3 regions of the Arthrobacter sp. LjRoot78 genome follow, and region 2 is predicted to be linked to each of the others. Evidence: riboswitches for the same ligand, from Rfam matches in the RefSeq annotation. Region 2 holds a riboswitch; each other region holds the start of a gene.
The links. A riboswitch is a leader RNA that binds a small molecule or an ion and turns the genes downstream of it on or off. The one in region 2 is predicted to bind cyclic di-AMP.
Positions count from the first base shown of each region.

Region 1: it holds a riboswitch for cyclic di-AMP, as region 2 does, so the genes downstream of both, ACSQ1X_RS11840 (NlpC/P60 family protein) here and ACSQ1X_RS04110 (C40 family peptidase) in region 2, are expected to answer to the same signal.
Region 3: it holds a riboswitch for cyclic di-AMP, as region 2 does, so the genes downstream of both, ACSQ1X_RS03440 (hypothetical protein) here and ACSQ1X_RS04110 (C40 family peptidase) in region 2, are expected to answer to the same signal.

Region 1 covers NZ_CAXUTG020000001.1:2,555,022-2,559,978, forward strand. The annotation lists gene ACSQ1X_RS11830 (DUF1918 domain-containing protein) at 12-206, opposite strand; gene ACSQ1X_RS11835 (hypothetical protein) at 340-945, shown strand; gene ACSQ1X_RS11840 (NlpC/P60 family protein) at 1,056-1,808, opposite strand; cyclic di-AMP (ydaO/yuaA leader) riboswitch at 1,812-2,004, opposite strand; gene ACSQ1X_RS11845 (polysaccharide deacetylase family protein) at 2,384-3,853, shown strand; gene ACSQ1X_RS11850 (hypothetical protein) at 3,927-4,166, shown strand; gene ACSQ1X_RS11855 (DNA alkylation repair protein) at 4,133-4,651, opposite strand; gene ACSQ1X_RS11860 (ribonuclease Z) at 4,786-4,957, shown strand, end outside.
Region 2 covers NZ_CAXUTG020000001.1:860,409-865,365, reverse strand. The annotation lists gene ACSQ1X_RS04120 (HNH endonuclease) at 1-215, opposite strand, end outside; gene ACSQ1X_RS04115 (NlpC/P60 family protein) at 438-1,199, opposite strand; gene ACSQ1X_RS04110 (C40 family peptidase) at 1,360-2,034, opposite strand; cyclic di-AMP (ydaO/yuaA leader) riboswitch at 2,105-2,264, opposite strand; gene ACSQ1X_RS04105 (M23 family metallopeptidase) at 2,413-3,237, opposite strand; cyclic di-AMP (ydaO/yuaA leader) riboswitch at 3,241-3,452, opposite strand; gene ACSQ1X_RS04100 (metal-dependent transcriptional regulator) at 3,592-4,287, opposite strand; gene serC (phosphoserine transaminase) at 4,653-4,957, shown strand, end outside.
Region 3 covers NZ_CAXUTG020000001.1:707,897-712,853, forward strand. The annotation lists gene ACSQ1X_RS03420 (HAD-IA family hydrolase) at 1-206, shown strand, start outside; gene ACSQ1X_RS03425 (DUF7793 family protein) at 272-640, shown strand; gene ACSQ1X_RS03430 (dolichyl-phosphate beta-glucosyltransferase) at 627-1,571, opposite strand; gene ACSQ1X_RS03435 (hypothetical protein) at 1,720-2,235, opposite strand; gene ACSQ1X_RS03440 (hypothetical protein) at 2,478-3,257, opposite strand; cyclic di-AMP (ydaO/yuaA leader) riboswitch at 3,257-3,431, opposite strand; gene ACSQ1X_RS03445 (HAMP domain-containing sensor histidine kinase) at 3,580-4,957, opposite strand, start outside.

The sequences.
Region 1 (4,957 bases), 1.7 Mb from region 2:
CTACTGCGGGTTCACTGCTGCGGGTGGATCCTGTCAATCACGAAGTCCCGGCCGGGGATGACAGTGGTTTGATGGCCGTCGTCGAATCGCACCACATACGGCGGCGCTCCATCAGCGCCGTGAACCTCAACGATCTGGCCGTGCCGCTCCGACGATCCGACCGTCTTGCCCCGGATAGTGATCCGGTCTCCCTGGGTTGCCTTCATGGCAATCACCTCCAAGAACCAGAGTACGAGTCTCGGGGCGGGGATAACAGGGCCGTTGCGCACTGGAAGTTCGAGGGTGTACGGCCGGGATACGACTGAACTGACCTTGACACGGGACCGAGGGGGAACGGCTATGGCGGAGGAAAAACCCAACAACTGGTGGGCTACGCTGCCCGGCCTGCTGACCGCTGCAGCAGCTGTGATCACCGCTGTGACGGGGCTGCTGCTCGGGATGGGGCAACTGGGGATGTTCGACGCCGGCCGTCCCGCCGCTTCGACGGCGAGCGCCTCCGGTACGGGTTCCCCGGCCGCTTCCACCGGCGCCGCACAGCCGGGCGCTGGTGCGTCGACGTCCGCCCCCGGGTCCGGCACAGGTAACCGCGCGGAGTGGAAGGTAGCCCTGCCAGCCGAACGCACGTACCGGGCCGCCGACGTCGAATATGAAATTCTCAACGCCAGTGCGCGCCCCGATGTGTCCGGCAAAATCGCACTGACCCTCACGCTCAGGTGCACCAACCACGGCCGGTATGACCTGAACTTCTGGGACTCAACGTTCAGGCTGAACGTCGGTGGCGTCAGTTACTCCCCCGATCCCGGCCTGAACGAGTTGGTCGCGGGTGATTCGAGCAAGTCGGGTGGCGTCCGCTTCACCCTTCCGGCGGACACCCGCGACGCGCTGCTGCGCATCAAGTTCGCGGAAGGCGAGAGCACGGCCCAGCTCACCATCTCGCCGCCCTGAGGTACCCGTGTGCGCCGTTGTGCCACGAATACGCGGAAGGCCGGCGACCTGCTGCCCCCAAGGCAGCTGATCGCCGGCCGTTACGCCCGCTTGAAGAAGCAGCGGGGAGGCTAGGCTCCGGCGCGGACGAAGGTCACGCCGCCGGTGGCCGTCAGCCAGGACAGCGGGTGCGTGACGGTGGCGTTTACGCCGTTCATTCCGCCGCTGATCACCTGGCCGTCGCCGATGTAGATGCCGACGTGGCCGGACTGCACCACCATGTCGCCGGGCTGGGGCTCCCCCACTACGGAGCCATAGTTCATAAACTGCATGGGTCCCAGGTCCCCGACCGGAATGCCGGCTGAGCCAAGGGCCTTTTCCACCATGGCGGTGCAGTCCTGGGTGATGCCCAGCTGCGCGTAGGCGGCAGAAACCATGGCGGCGTTGACACCGCCGGCAGCAGGCGCCGGGGCGGGAGCGGGCACCGCGGCCTGGACCTGCACGGAAACAGCAGGAGCGGCAGGCGCCGGAGCCGCCGCGGGGGCTGCCGCCACTGCCGGGACGGGCTCTTCGACCGATACCTCCACGGGGGCGGGGGTGGTGCTGACGTCCGGACGTTCGTAGCTGATCTTGACATGGGAATCAGCGCTGAGCGGGGCACCCACTTGGGCATTGATGTCGGGGGCGGACGCCGGCGCTGAGTCACGTTCCGCCGGGGCTTCAGCGGCCTGGGCCGCCATGCCGCTGGACAGGACCAGGCCTGAGGCAGCGGCTATGACCGCAGCCTGCCGGCCGGCCCTGCTCCGGCCCCCGGCCGATGTGGACCTGGAGCGCCCCGCGGGCGCGGTTGACCGATGATGAGCGGGCAGTTTGCGTGAAAGCATGAATTAACCTCTCCCGATGCCTGCGAGGTTAGCTGTCGGATTCGGATGGGAGACACCCGGCCGCAGCGCCCTTCCGCGTTGCGGATGGCGTGCGGCTTCACCCCGAAGACCAGCACGAACTCTGCCGGTCAATAGTGGTTTCCCCGTCCCTGCCGGATGGTTTCGATCGGATCCCGGACCGCGGCAGGGTTAGGCAATCCGCCCGGGAGTGCCGGTATCTGAGACAACGGGCACCGTTCCACCGTACGCGGGCCACCGTTGGGATGTCACATCAAGGTAACGGGGCCGTCGGGCCCTCCCCCGGCACCGCTGTGGCCCGGCTCGCGCTGCTACAAGCAGGTAGCGGCACGCTACATATACTTGGATCTGCGGTTTGTCAAATTCGAGTGTTTTCCATTGACGCCGCGAGGCGTAGTCTACGTGCATGTTCTTGCGGGGGGACTCACACGCCTGGAGGAATCATGCGTTGGTCAAATCGTTCTGTCCACAACCAGCCACGTCATGTCGCGGAACTCCCAGAGCCTACGGCCGGGGCTAGTCACGGCCGGCGTTGGGTCGCCATCCTGGGAGCGCTGTTGCTGGCTGTCAGCACGGTGGTGGGTGTCGCCGGCACATCGAAGGCCGCGGGGCCGACCATCGTCAGCCTGACGTTCGACGACGGCCTCGGCAGCCAGTTGGCCGCCGCGCAGGAGCTCAAAGCCCACGGTCTGGTGGGAACCTTCTTCATCACCACGTCCTTTGTGGACCAGTCCGGGTTCCTGACCCGGGCGAACCTGCAGACTCTGGCCGCCGACGGCAACGAGATCGCCGGCCACAGCGTAACCCATCCAGACATGACAACGCTCAGCGCAGCGGCCGCGAGCGCGGAGGCCTGCAACAGCAAGTCGACCCTCGAAGGCTGGGGCTTCACCGTCCGCAACTTCGCCTACCCCTTCGCTGCGGTGAATGCCACGGCCCAGTCCGCAGTCAGCGGCTGTGGGTACGCCAGTTCCCGGGGCCTCGGCGACATACGCTCTCCTGCCAGCTGCGCCGACTGCCCTGTGGCCGAAACGCTACCGCCGCAGGAACCCATGGTCACCAGGGCACCGGACCAGGTGGCCGCCACGTGGAGCCTGGCGGACCTGCAGGCCACCGTCACCAACGCGGAGACAACCGGCGGCTGGCTGCAGCTGACCTTCCACGAGATTGCCAACGGAACGGACCCGTCCCTGTCGATCAGCCCCGCACTGTTCAAGGAATTCGTCACATGGCTGGCCGCACGGACAGCAAACGGTACGACGTCGGTCCGCACAGTCGCACAGGCATTGGGCCAGTCCCCGGTATCGCCTTCTCCCTCACCGTCGCCTTCCCCCTCCCCCTCCCCGTCTCCATCGCCCTCTCCCAGCGGACCTGTGGTGGGCGGCGCCATCGGAGCGGCCTGGCTTGCCCAAGGCTCAGGCGGCGGGCTTCTCGGTTCCCCGCTTACGAATGAAATCGCGGGGCTTAAGAATGGCGGCGCCTACCAGGTCTTCCAAGGCGGCCAGATCCACTGGTCACCAGCCTCGGGGGCACACAGCACCAGAGGTGCCATCGGTGCAGCCTGGGCCGCGCAGTCCTGGGAAAACGGAAAACTTGGCTACCCCCTCACAAACGAGGTCGCCGGCCTGAAGGGCGGCGGCGTCTACCAGGTCTTCCAAGGCGGCCAGATCCACTGGTCGCCAGCCTCGGGGGCACACGCCACCCTCGGAGCCATAGGTTCGGCATGGTCCGCGCAAGGCTGGGAAAACGGAGCGCTGGGTTACCCGGTCAGCGACGAGATCCCGGGACTCAAGAATGGTGGCGTCTACCAGGTGTTCCAGGGAGGCCAGGTCCACTGGTCCGCGGTCACAGGTGCCCACAGCACCAAGGGCGCCATCGGCGCCGCCTGGGCAGCACAGCGCTGGGAAAACGGCCAGCTCGGGTATCCAACCAGTGACGAGTACGTCGGCGCCGGTGGTGTCGTGGCCCAAAACTTCCAAGGGGGAATCGTCACTTGGTCACCGTCCCGTGGAATCCGTATCACATAGGAGGCCGGACGGTGGACCGGAATGAACGCACCGACCGCGCCGGATCTGTGGGCGAAGAGTGAAACACTATTGCGTGGCGATCTGCCAGCTGAGCGATCAGCCGCAGGAGGACTTCGACGTCAATACCGAGCTCCTGATCCTTGAGGGAAAGGAGCTCCATGTGGCGACGTGGGACGCGGAGCCGCGGGACGGCGGCTTCGACGTCCTGGTCCTCAACGACCGCGTCAGCGCCCTCGGGTTCATGGTGGTGACGGACTGGGAGTTCCTGGAGGGCAAGGCCTACGGGGTGGTGGAGCGCCGGGCCGGCGGCTGAGGGGCGTCCGCCCGCGACAGCTCGGCTGCCCGCCTCAGCCACGGATCCGGATCCCCCGCCCAGCGGTCCAGCACAACGTCCGCACGTGCCCTTGCCTGCCCTTCCAGGCCTGCGATCAAGGGACGGACGACGTCGGTTGCGAGGGGGTCCGCCAGCTCACCCAGCTGCGCCTCCCGCACAAAGCCCTCGATCCGGGTGAGGTCGGAGTTGTCCAGAAGGGCAACCCGGGACTGCAGCAGGACAACCGCCGCCAGCCGGCGTTCGAAGACGGCCACCGACCACAGTTCGGTGCTGAGCGCGGTAATGTCATCGTGTGTGAGGTCCCGGTGGCGGCGCAGCATGTCGCGGATGGTCCCCCGCACAGCACCCACGGAGGCGCCGTAGTACTGGAGCCCGTCGCCCAGCCGGGCTTGTGCTTCTTCTGCCCGGAGCCAGGAGCTCTCGCGCTGGAGCGAGGCATCCACGAAGTCACAGGCGTCGGTCATCCCACTATTCTGCCGTTCCCGCAGGCGGAGGATCGAACTCCCGAAGGCATTCTGTGCGGTATAGCTGGAGCAGCCCCGACGGAATGCCGTCGTCGTGTAGTCCTCCGGTACTGCGGCGTGAGATGCTCGGTCCCATGCGTGAACTGGTCGTTCTCGGCACCGCGTCGCAGGTTCCCACGCGGAACCGCAACCACAACGGGTACCTGCTTCGCTGGGACGGCGAGGGCATGCTCTTCGATCCCGGCGAAGGCACCCAGCGGCAGATGATCCACGCCGGCGTCTCAGCCAGCCAGGTGACGCGGATCT
Region 2 (4,957 bases):
CGGCGGCTCACAGCCGTGATGGTGTTGTACCGGGGCCGGATGTAGCGGTTTAGGAGTATCACGGACGGACGGCCCAGGATCTCCTGCGGCCCGACGACAGGATCGTCGCCTTCGGCCACCACGCTAGCTTTTCCGGTCAGCACAAGAACCAGCGCCCGGCGGAAGGTCACAACCGCCAGCGGTTCATATCCAGCATTAAGAACGAGTGTGCGCATGCACATACCTCTTCACGGCCGCACCCGTCAGGGGCTCGAGGGCCGGCTGCCCTCTGCTTGTCCGGGCTATGGATCGACAACACAAGAGTAAACACTCAAGTGCCCTATCGCCGAATCGGCTCTTTACCATAGACTCCGTGTCGGCAAAAATTCACCTGCCGGAAACGCAGAAGGACCCCTGCCCGAGGGCAGGGGTCCTTCTGTTACGCGTGAACCGGGGTATTAGCCGCCGACGCGGATGAAGACCGGACCGGAACCAACGTTGACGCTGAACAGCGAGGTGGTTCCGCCGTTCCAGCCGCCGTGAACGGCCTGGCCGTTGCCGACGTAGACAGCGATGTGGGCCATGCCCATGCCGCCGTTCTCGTAGTACGCGAGGTCGCCCGGCTGTGCCTCGGCGGCGCTCACGGTGCGGCCCAGGGACAGGTAACCTGCCGGCCAGCCGTGGTAGTTGACGCCGACTGCTGCAAGCGCGTTGGTGGCGAGGGCGGTGCAGTCCTGCGCGACACCCAGCTGGGCGTAGGCGGCGGCAGCAATCGCTGCGCCGTTTCCGCTGGCGGCGGCGGGTGCTGCAGCTGCAGGGACGGCCGGGGCCGACACGGTCGCGGCAGCGGCAACCGGAGCAGCCTCGGGAGCAGCTTCCTGGACCTCGACGACAGGCTTGGGAGCCTCGACGACCGGAGCCGGGGAGGTGGAGACCGCCGGCTTCTCGAAGGAGATGGCGATGCTGGAAGCGGCCGAGATGTTGGCCGGAGCAGAGGACTGCACTTCCAGGGTGGAAGCAGAGGTTGCTTCGCGCTGAACGTTGGTGTCGGCAGCGTTGGCTGCGATACCGCTGGTCAGGACCAGGCCGGAAGCTGCAGCGATAACCGCAGCCTGACGGCCCATGCCGCCGGCGTTGTCGCCGACAGCCTTGGCAATGACAGCAAGCGAGTTGGTTTTGGTAACCTCGGCGCGGTGCCGTGCGATCGCACGAGTAGTCATTATTTCTCTCTTTCGTTTTCCTCAGACTGCGTGGCAGGCCGCGGTTTTTGGACGCTCCGGCATCTTGGGGGTACGCCGGAACGGCCCGAACAGGTTTATTTAGCGAAGAACGCGCGCTTCAGCGACGGGAAACCCGGGATGTAGCGAAGCGCCGCGTGTTCTAGCGAAGCGTGTAGAACGCAGAAGTGCCCGTGGCGGACACAGCGTGCAGGATCGTGCCCTGCGACGGGTTCAGCGCGCTGATCATCATGCCGTTGCCGACGTAGATGCCAACGTGCGCACCGCCGTTTTGCATGACCAGGTCGCCCGGCGCCGGGGTGGCGGTGGGTGTCATGGCGGTCCATGCATTGGTGCGGGGGATGCTGATGCCAGCCTGGGCGTAGACCCACTGGGTGAAGCCTGAGCAGTCCCAGCCGCTGGGAGTGGTGCCGCCCCAGACGTAGGCGCTGCCAATACCGGTGTACGCGATGGCGGCGAGGCCCGATGCTGCTGCAGAGGAGGCGGCGTCGGCAAGCTTGCCGGCCTTGGCTTCCCCGTCAGCACCAGTGGAGGTCTCGCTGGCGTCGGTACCGGTGGACTGTGCCCGGACGGTTTCAATCTTGGGCGCTGCCGTCGTGGTGACTGACGGACGCTCGAAGGAAACAGTCGCTGTCGGTTCAGCGGTTACGGCCAGCTGGGCTGACTGAGAGTCGGACTCCGTCGAAGCGGAAACACCCAGGTTGGTATCGGCGGCATTTGCCGGCATTCCAACGCTGAGGATCAGTCCGGACGCAGCTGCGATCACAGCCGCCTGGCGACCTACGGTCCCGGCGTTGGCAGTAACAGCCCTGGACACGGAGTTCAACGGGTTCGTACGAACCGTTTGCGCACGGTGGCGCGCAGAAGTGTTGCGTGTAGACACGAAGGTAGCCTCTCCCAATGCCTACGAGGTGAGCTGTCGGATTCGGATGGGAGTCACCCGGCCGCTCGGCTTCCTGGGAAGCTTTTGCGACTTAACCCCAAGGTCTTCTTGCGAAGACCAAAATTGGTTCCCCCGCCTCTGCCAGACGATGTCATGCGAACGGACCTTGAGCGGTGGCAGAGTTAGGCAATCCACTCAAGAGCGCCAACTTCGGAAAAGTTGGCGTGCTCTAAACGGTACAGGAATTCCGAACGAATGTCACATTCAGGTCACGGCATGTCACAGGAATGCGAGAGTGACCCATCGCTTGGGTCAGAGCCAGCCGGTGGGGTCAACGACTTCGCCGTTGACCATCACTTCGAAATGGAGGTGGCAGCCGGTGGAAGCGCCGGTGGTCCCGCTCAGGGCCACAACGTCGCCGCGGCTGACCTTCTGGCCGACCTGGACGCTTGAAGACGAAAGGTGGTTATACGTGGTTTCGAGGCCGTTGCCGTGGTCAATCACCACCCGGTTTCCGCCGCCGTAGGGGTGCCAGCCGGAGAACGTGACCGTTCCGCTGGCGGCAGCCAGGACGCTGGTGCCGCACTGTGCCGCGTAGTCCTGGCCCCGGTGGAACTCACCGGCTCCGCCGGTTATCGGGCTGACCCGGAAACCGAAGGGCGAAGCGGAAACCAAGTGTTCGAGCGGCGCCCCGAGGCTCCCGGCGGAAGCAGCGCGGGTGATGGTGCCCGCGGACTGCGCGCTCAGGAGCTGCTTGAGCTTGCCGTCGGGATCGCCCTTGGTGGCGACATAAGTGCGGTTGAAGTCAATTTTGGCGCCGGCAGCAGCGGAAACCTCCGGCTGCGCGGCAACTGAGGCGGCGACACCGGCATTCCCGGTGTCCGCAGTGGACATCATGGGACCGGTCGACGGGACGGTCACGGTGAGGACAAGTCCGGTGGCGGCAAGGGCAATGCCGGCCTTCTGACCCACGCCGCTCGCCGAAGCGAAGTCCGTTACCTGGCTGAACAGGCTGCGGCGCCGGCGTGCATCACGGTGTGCATCGCGCGGCCTGACCGTCATTACGGCTTCGGCCACAGGGTACTCCGAAGCGGGACCGGTCGCCCTGCGGCGGCCCCTGACGGTCTGCGTGGTCAAGAAATATCCTCTCTGGAGAGCCTGCGAAGTTAGCTGTCGGATTCGGGTCAGAGAGTGCAAAGACCCGGTCCGCCAATGCAAGGCGTCCGACACAGGTCTCCCTAGGGAATCCTTCGTCGGAAGTGGCTTGCTGCTGACGGACTTCACCCCAAGGCCGTATTTCAACGGCCGGTTGTGGTTCCTCCGCCTCTGCCAGGAGGTGGTTCGCACACTGATCCGCTGGCAGAGCTCGGCTTCGGATCAGGTAACGCTTTTGTATCGGCGCTAGTGCTCAACTATAGGCGATTAATCAGCGCGGTAATAATTCCGTTATCTGGGTCTCAGTACGTTGTAGGTGGTCCTACAAGGGCGCAGTTAGCTGACCGTAACAAACACGTGGGCCGCAACCTCGGGCGGCAACTCCAGGGCGCCTTCGATCTCGGGCACACGCACGGAGATGTACTCCCCCACGCGCTCCAGTGCGAGGGACGCCCCCGGCCGGATTCCGCCTTCATCCAGCTGCACCAGCAACTCCGGCTCAACCTGGATGGGCTCGGCCAGCCTGCTCACCGTGATGCGCGAGTCGGCTCCGTACCCGGTCATGGCCTCAAGGAGGTTCACCACACCGTCGGTGAACGCGGGAGTTGGCTGACCACCGAGCGCCGCCAGGCCTGGAATGGGATTGCCATAGGGGGATACCGTGGGGTGGTTCAGGAGTTCGAAGATGCGACGCTCCACCCGCTCGCTCATGACGTGTTCCCAGCGGCACGCTTCGTCGTGGACGTACGCCCAGTCGAGTCCGATGACATCGGCTAGCAGCCGTTCCGCGAGGCGGTGTTTGCGCATGACTTCGGTGGCGCGTTTCCGGCCGGTTTCGGTGAGCTCAAGGTGCCGGTCCCCCGAAACAACCACCAGTCCGTCACGCTCCATGCGCCCGATGGTCTGCGAAACGGTGGGCCCGGAGTGGCGCAGCCGTTCGGCAATCCGGGCGCGGAGAGCCACGATGTTCTCTTCCTCAAGCTCCAAGATTGTCCGAAGATACATCTCCGTGGTGTCGATCAGATCGGTCATCCAGCTCAGCTCCTCGAGCACAGTCCTTGCGTCAGTCCCACCGTACCGCGCAAAAGCCTCCACGTTGGCCTCGGCGGGGTGGACCTGCATCCACCGACCAGCCGCTGGGAAAAGCCCCGCGGGATCAGCCAGACCGGCTACGCGGCCCGCTGTACGACAGCAACCAGTTTAGCCTATTTTGAATTACTCCGGATAATCTTCCGCGCACTGCGCTGACCTGCGGCCGGGATGTCTCAGTGACTGGACTATGACGGATGCCGTTCCCTCCCCTGCAGGCACGTCAGGCAGAATATAGGGGATTCCCCTGTACTGCCGGGCCCCCGTCCACACCGGAAACACGTCCACGCCGATAAATTGGAGCCATTGTGAGCGACACCAGCATCACTATCCCCGCCAACCTCCTGCCCAAGGACGGACGGTTCGGCGCCGGGCCATCAAAGGTCCGCCCCGAGCAGATCGAGGCGCTGTCCGCCGCTTCTGCCACGCTTTTGGGCACGTCGCACCGCCAGACCCCGGTGAAGAACCTGGTCGGGTCTGTCCGCAGCGGCCTCAGCGAATTTTTCCGCGCCCCCGAAGGATACGAAGTCATCCTCGGCGTGGGCGGCTCAACGGCGTTCTGGGACATCGCGGCGTTCGGACTTGTGGACAGCAAGGCCCAGCACCTCTCATT
Region 3 (4,957 bases), 150 kb from region 2:
GTGTGGACCCGGCCGACGCGCTTGTCTTTGAGGATGCCCCCGCGGGCATTGCGGCCGGACTGGCCGCCGGAATCCGGACCGTGGCCATCGGTCCCAATACCGGCCCCCTGCCGGACGGTGTTCTGCACCTTGCGGACTACTCCGGCGTGTCCGTGACCACGGACATGGACGATTCCGGTGCCAGGAGGATTTCCTTCCGGTTCTGACCCCAAACCGGTTTTCGGTCCAGTAGTCTCGGGAGGGACGTCTGAAACTATCTTGGGGGGATAGGATGACCGAGATCCCGATTGCCGGCGACAGAGGCATTGTTCAGCTGCGCACCGGCGTTTTGCATGTGCAATGGATTCCAGGCCTGGCTATCTGCGAGGAAGCTGCCTTGGCTGTCATGGCAGCCGTCAATGACCTGAGCCGCGGGCGTTCGTTTCCGATGCTGGTGGATATGGCTGCGACGGCGTCCATGAGCCGGGGGGCCCGGCGCGTCTTTGCCCGCCCCAGCACCGTAGCGAGGGTGGCGCTCCTCGGATCGTCCCCGGTGGACCGGGCCATGGCCAATTTCTTCCTCAGCATCAACGCTCCTGCCGCACCAACGCGCTATTTCACCTGTCCGACGGCAGCCATGGCGTGGCTCAGGGAAGCGTAGCCGCCGTAGCGACGGGGGCGTAAACCCGGGCGAGTTCGGAACGAAGCTCCCGCACCGGAATGCGGTCCGCCGCCAAGTCCCGGATAAGGCGGCCCATCCCGCGGAGGTCTGCGAGGGCCGTGTGCAGCAGGTCCACGCCCGCGTCGGCACCGCATGTCCAGTCAACCGGAACCTCGTGCACGCGGAGTCCGCATTTTTCCGCCACGATCAGCAGCTCGGTGTCGAAAAACCACTCGTTGTCCGCCGTGTGCGGAAGGATGCGGCGGGCAACATCTGCGCGAATTGCCTTGAATCCGCACTGCGCATCGCTGAAATGTGCACCCATCAGCGCGTGCAGCAGAAGGTTGTAGCCGCGTGAAATGAAACCACGCCAAGGGCTGCGGACCACATGGGAAGCGCGCGCCAGCCGGGTTCCGATGGCCAGATCGGAGTGCCCGGAAATGAGTGGCGCCACCAAAGGGGCGAGCGCTGCCAGATCGGTGGAAAGATCCACGTCCATGTAGGCCAGCACGGGTGAGGGCGAAGCCAGCCAAACGGTGCGAAGGGCGTTGCCACGCCCTTTTGCGGCAAGCCGCACCACGCTGACTTCGCGGAGTTCACGCGCGATGCGCTCAGCCACCTTAAGAGTGCTGTCGGTGCTGGCGTTGTCGGCCACGGTAATCCGGAACGGGTGCGGGAAGGTGCCGAGCAGATAGTTGTGCAGTCGCCGCAGGGACCGCTCCAGGTCCCGTTCCTCGTTGTAGACCGGGAGGACAACATCAAGGACGGGGATGGCGGTTCCTGAATCCCCCGCGGTCCTGGTGTCGATCGGGGCACGGCGGGTGTTCCCCGTTGCGGGCGGCGAAACGCTGCCGGGCGGGACGTCGACGGCGGCCCGCGGCTGCGATGGCAGTTGGAGCAGTGTTCCCGCGGACTGGTCTGTGAGCGTCATGGTTCCACTATGGGACCGGCGCATATGAAGGATTTAGGCCAAAGCTGTGCAGCTGCTGTGGGATTTGCCGGGTGCGGAAGCGTGCAAGGAAACGGCGGCGGTGCGCCCACCGCCATTGGTGGACGCACCGCCGCCGCGGTTGGGTTCGTTAGGGGGCCAGTACGGCGCAGACGTCGATGACCGTGCCAGGTCCCGAGTACCTCCGGATTTCCGTTTGGAAGTCCCCGGTGACGGCGAAGTTGAAGTTGCCCGATACGAGCACCACACCGGAAACGTCCTCGCCAGCCTGGTCCGTATCGGCGAATGAAAGGAGGTTCCGGCCGGTCGACTTGAATTCGACGCTGTCGGGATCCGTGGCGGTGGGCACGAATTGGATGTGGGACGCGCCCGTGATGACATAACTAACCGTCTCACCGGCATCGTTAGTCAGGGTCACGTTGAGGTTCGGGGCTACGGAAATGACTCTGTCCCCCGGGATAACGATGTCCTTGACCCGCCCGGTCACGGTGGCTTCGATGTCGAAGCCACCTGCGGCTTGGCCGCAGTGAAAGATGTACTCAGTTTGAAGCGGTGGATGCGGCGGGCCGGAAGGCGCAGCCGCGGCCGGAGCGGCGGCTGCGAAAATTGAGGCCAGGACGGCCGTCGGAACTAACCATTTTTTCATTGTTGTGCTCCCTGCATCTTGACGACGGCCCTGGGGCCGGCAGCCGCTTGGAAGACGATTGAAAGCGGCGGCGACCCAGAGTCACTCCACAACCTTGTGAAAACCTTGTGGCTCCAGGAATGAGGGTAGGGACACGGGCGAACCAGCGGGAGAAATGTGCTGTCAGACAGCCGGAGGCCCCGAACCACGTGGATTCGGGGCCTCCGGCTCATGCAGACCAAGCCTGGCGAAGATGCGCCGGCTTAGTACCAGTTGTTGGCGTAGTGGAAGTTCAGGGCGCCGCAGGGGGAGCCGTACCGTTCCTTGACGTAGTTCAGGCCCCAATTGATCTGGGTGCGGAAGTTGGTCAGGTAGTCGGACCCGGCGCTGGCCATCTTCTCGGCCGGCAGGGACTGGACAATGCCGTAGGCGCCACTGCTGGCATTCGTGGCAGTGGTCTTCCAATCCGATTCCTTGGTCCACAGCGTGGTCAGGCACTGCATCTGGTCAGCCGCCCAGCCGTAAGTACCGAGCTGCGATGCGGCATACGCCTGGGCAGCTGCGGGATCGTCGACGGCTACAGGCGGTGCCGGGGCAGGAGCCGGTGCGGGGGCCGCAGCCGGTGCAGGTGCAGGCGCGGGTGCCGGTGCTTCCGGTGCGGACTTCTCCTCGGATGCCGGTTGCGCGTCGGACGACTGCGCTGTCAGGCTGACAGAGGCCGGGGCGGGCATGGCGGAGACCAGGATCTTTTCGAACGCGAGCTTCGACTCGGCGTTTGCGGTAGCGGCGCTGGCTTCGCCCGTTGCAGATGTTGCCGGGGCTGCAGGTTCTGAGGCCTGGCCGGCGGCGCCGACGCCGATCAGGACGGCGCAGGCCGTGGCTACTACTGCGGCCCGCCGGCCTGAGCCCTGCAATCCGGCAGCAATCCGGGACATTGGCGACGCGGTGGTGGCTGGTTCGGCGCGGTGGCGTGAGCGTTCGGCAGGCGCCTTGGACTCGTCGGAAGCGCGCTCCGGACGTACTTCTAGCGTGGATTTAGTCATGGTTGCCTCTCGATGCCGGCGGAGTTAGCTGTCGGGTTCGGATGAGGTCATCCGGCCGCACGGAACTTCACGTGTCGGCTTCACCCCGAGGGCGGCTATGCAAAATGCCCGGAGACCTGGGTCCCCCGCCTCTGCCTAATCATGAGGAAATCCGGGTAGCGGCAGAGTTTGGCGTCCATCCGGATATGCGGCTATAACGGTTGCCGCACTCTAAAAACGCTACAGGACTCTTGCGCTTAAGTCACATTTAGGTAACGAGGGTCACGACGACGGCGCGTTGACTTGCGCCGGAACAGCTGGCTTGCCAGTGATGCGCCCGGAGCTAAGCTGCCGGCGGTTCGCACGGCAGGCGGAGGGCGAATTCGGTGCGTCCCGGGCGGGAATTCACTTCGACGGTTCCGCCGTGCGCTTCCACAATGGACTGCACAATCGAGAGGCCCAGGCCGCTGGTCCCTTCGGACGCAGCGGCCCCGGTGGCTCCCGAGCCCGAAGCGGAGCGGGCCGGACTCGTGCGGGCGGCGTCCGCCCGGGCAAAGCGGGCAAAGACCCGGCCGACGAACTCCGGCGGAATCCCTGCACCATTGTCCGTTACGGTCACCACGACACTGCCGTCGGCCGACCGCATCACGCCGGTGACCACGGTGGTTCCGGGGTCCGTATGCTTGCGGGCATTGGAAAGCAGGTTGGCCAGCACCTGGTGCAGCTGCTTGGCGTCGCCGCGGACCACAACGGGCTCGTCGGGTAATTCGAGCTGCCAGATGCGGTCCGGCGCCATGACCTTCTCGTCGCTGACGGTTTCCACCACCAGCTGGGTCAGGTCCACGTCGCTGATTTTGAGCGGCTGGCCTTCATCCAACCGGGCCAGCAGCAGGAGATCCTCCACCAGGGTGGTCATCCGTTCCGACTGGCTCTGTACCCTGGCGAGGGATTTCTTGCCGTCCGGCGTAAAGTCCTCGGTCATCCGCATCAGTTCTGTGTAGCCGCGGATGGCGGTGAGCGGCGTGCGCAGCTCGTGCGAGGCGTCGGCAACGAACTGGCGCACCTTCGTTTCGCTCTGCTGCCGGGCCTCGAGTGCCTGGGACACGTTGTCCAGCATGAGGTTGAGGGCGTAGCCCACGCTGCCCACTTCAGTTCCAGGATGCGCGTTCGACGACGGCACCCGGACTGCGAGGGCCACCTCACCGGCGTCGAGAGGCAGTTGGGAAACCTGCGTCGCAACTTCGGACAGCTGCTCAAGGGGTTTCATGGTGCGGCGGATCAGCACAGTTCCGGCAAGGCCGATCAGGGCGAGCCCGCCCATCGACACGATCACCATGGTCCACACCAAGGAGCTGAGGGTGTTCTGTTTTTCATCGAGGGGGAGTCCGGTGATGATCACGTCCCCGTATGGAGCCTCCACTGCCACCAGCCGGTAGGAGCCGGTGGACAGGGTCCGGTCAACCGGCGTTGCGTCGTGTTGGAGCGCCAGGAGGATCTGGTCATCCTCGGGGGACAGGGAAGACGGCGTGGCATCGCTCGCGAGGAACCCGGCGCTGCTGACAGTGCCATTGTCGATGCGGGCGATCAAGGTCCCCACACCTTGGCCCCTGCCCTCCAGCGGATCAGGCCTGCCGGCGGGGTTGCCGAGCCGTGGCCGTCCGGCCTCGTTAGAGAGCCTTGAGGCCTGGCTCAGGCGATCATCGAGCTGCTTGGTCAGGAAG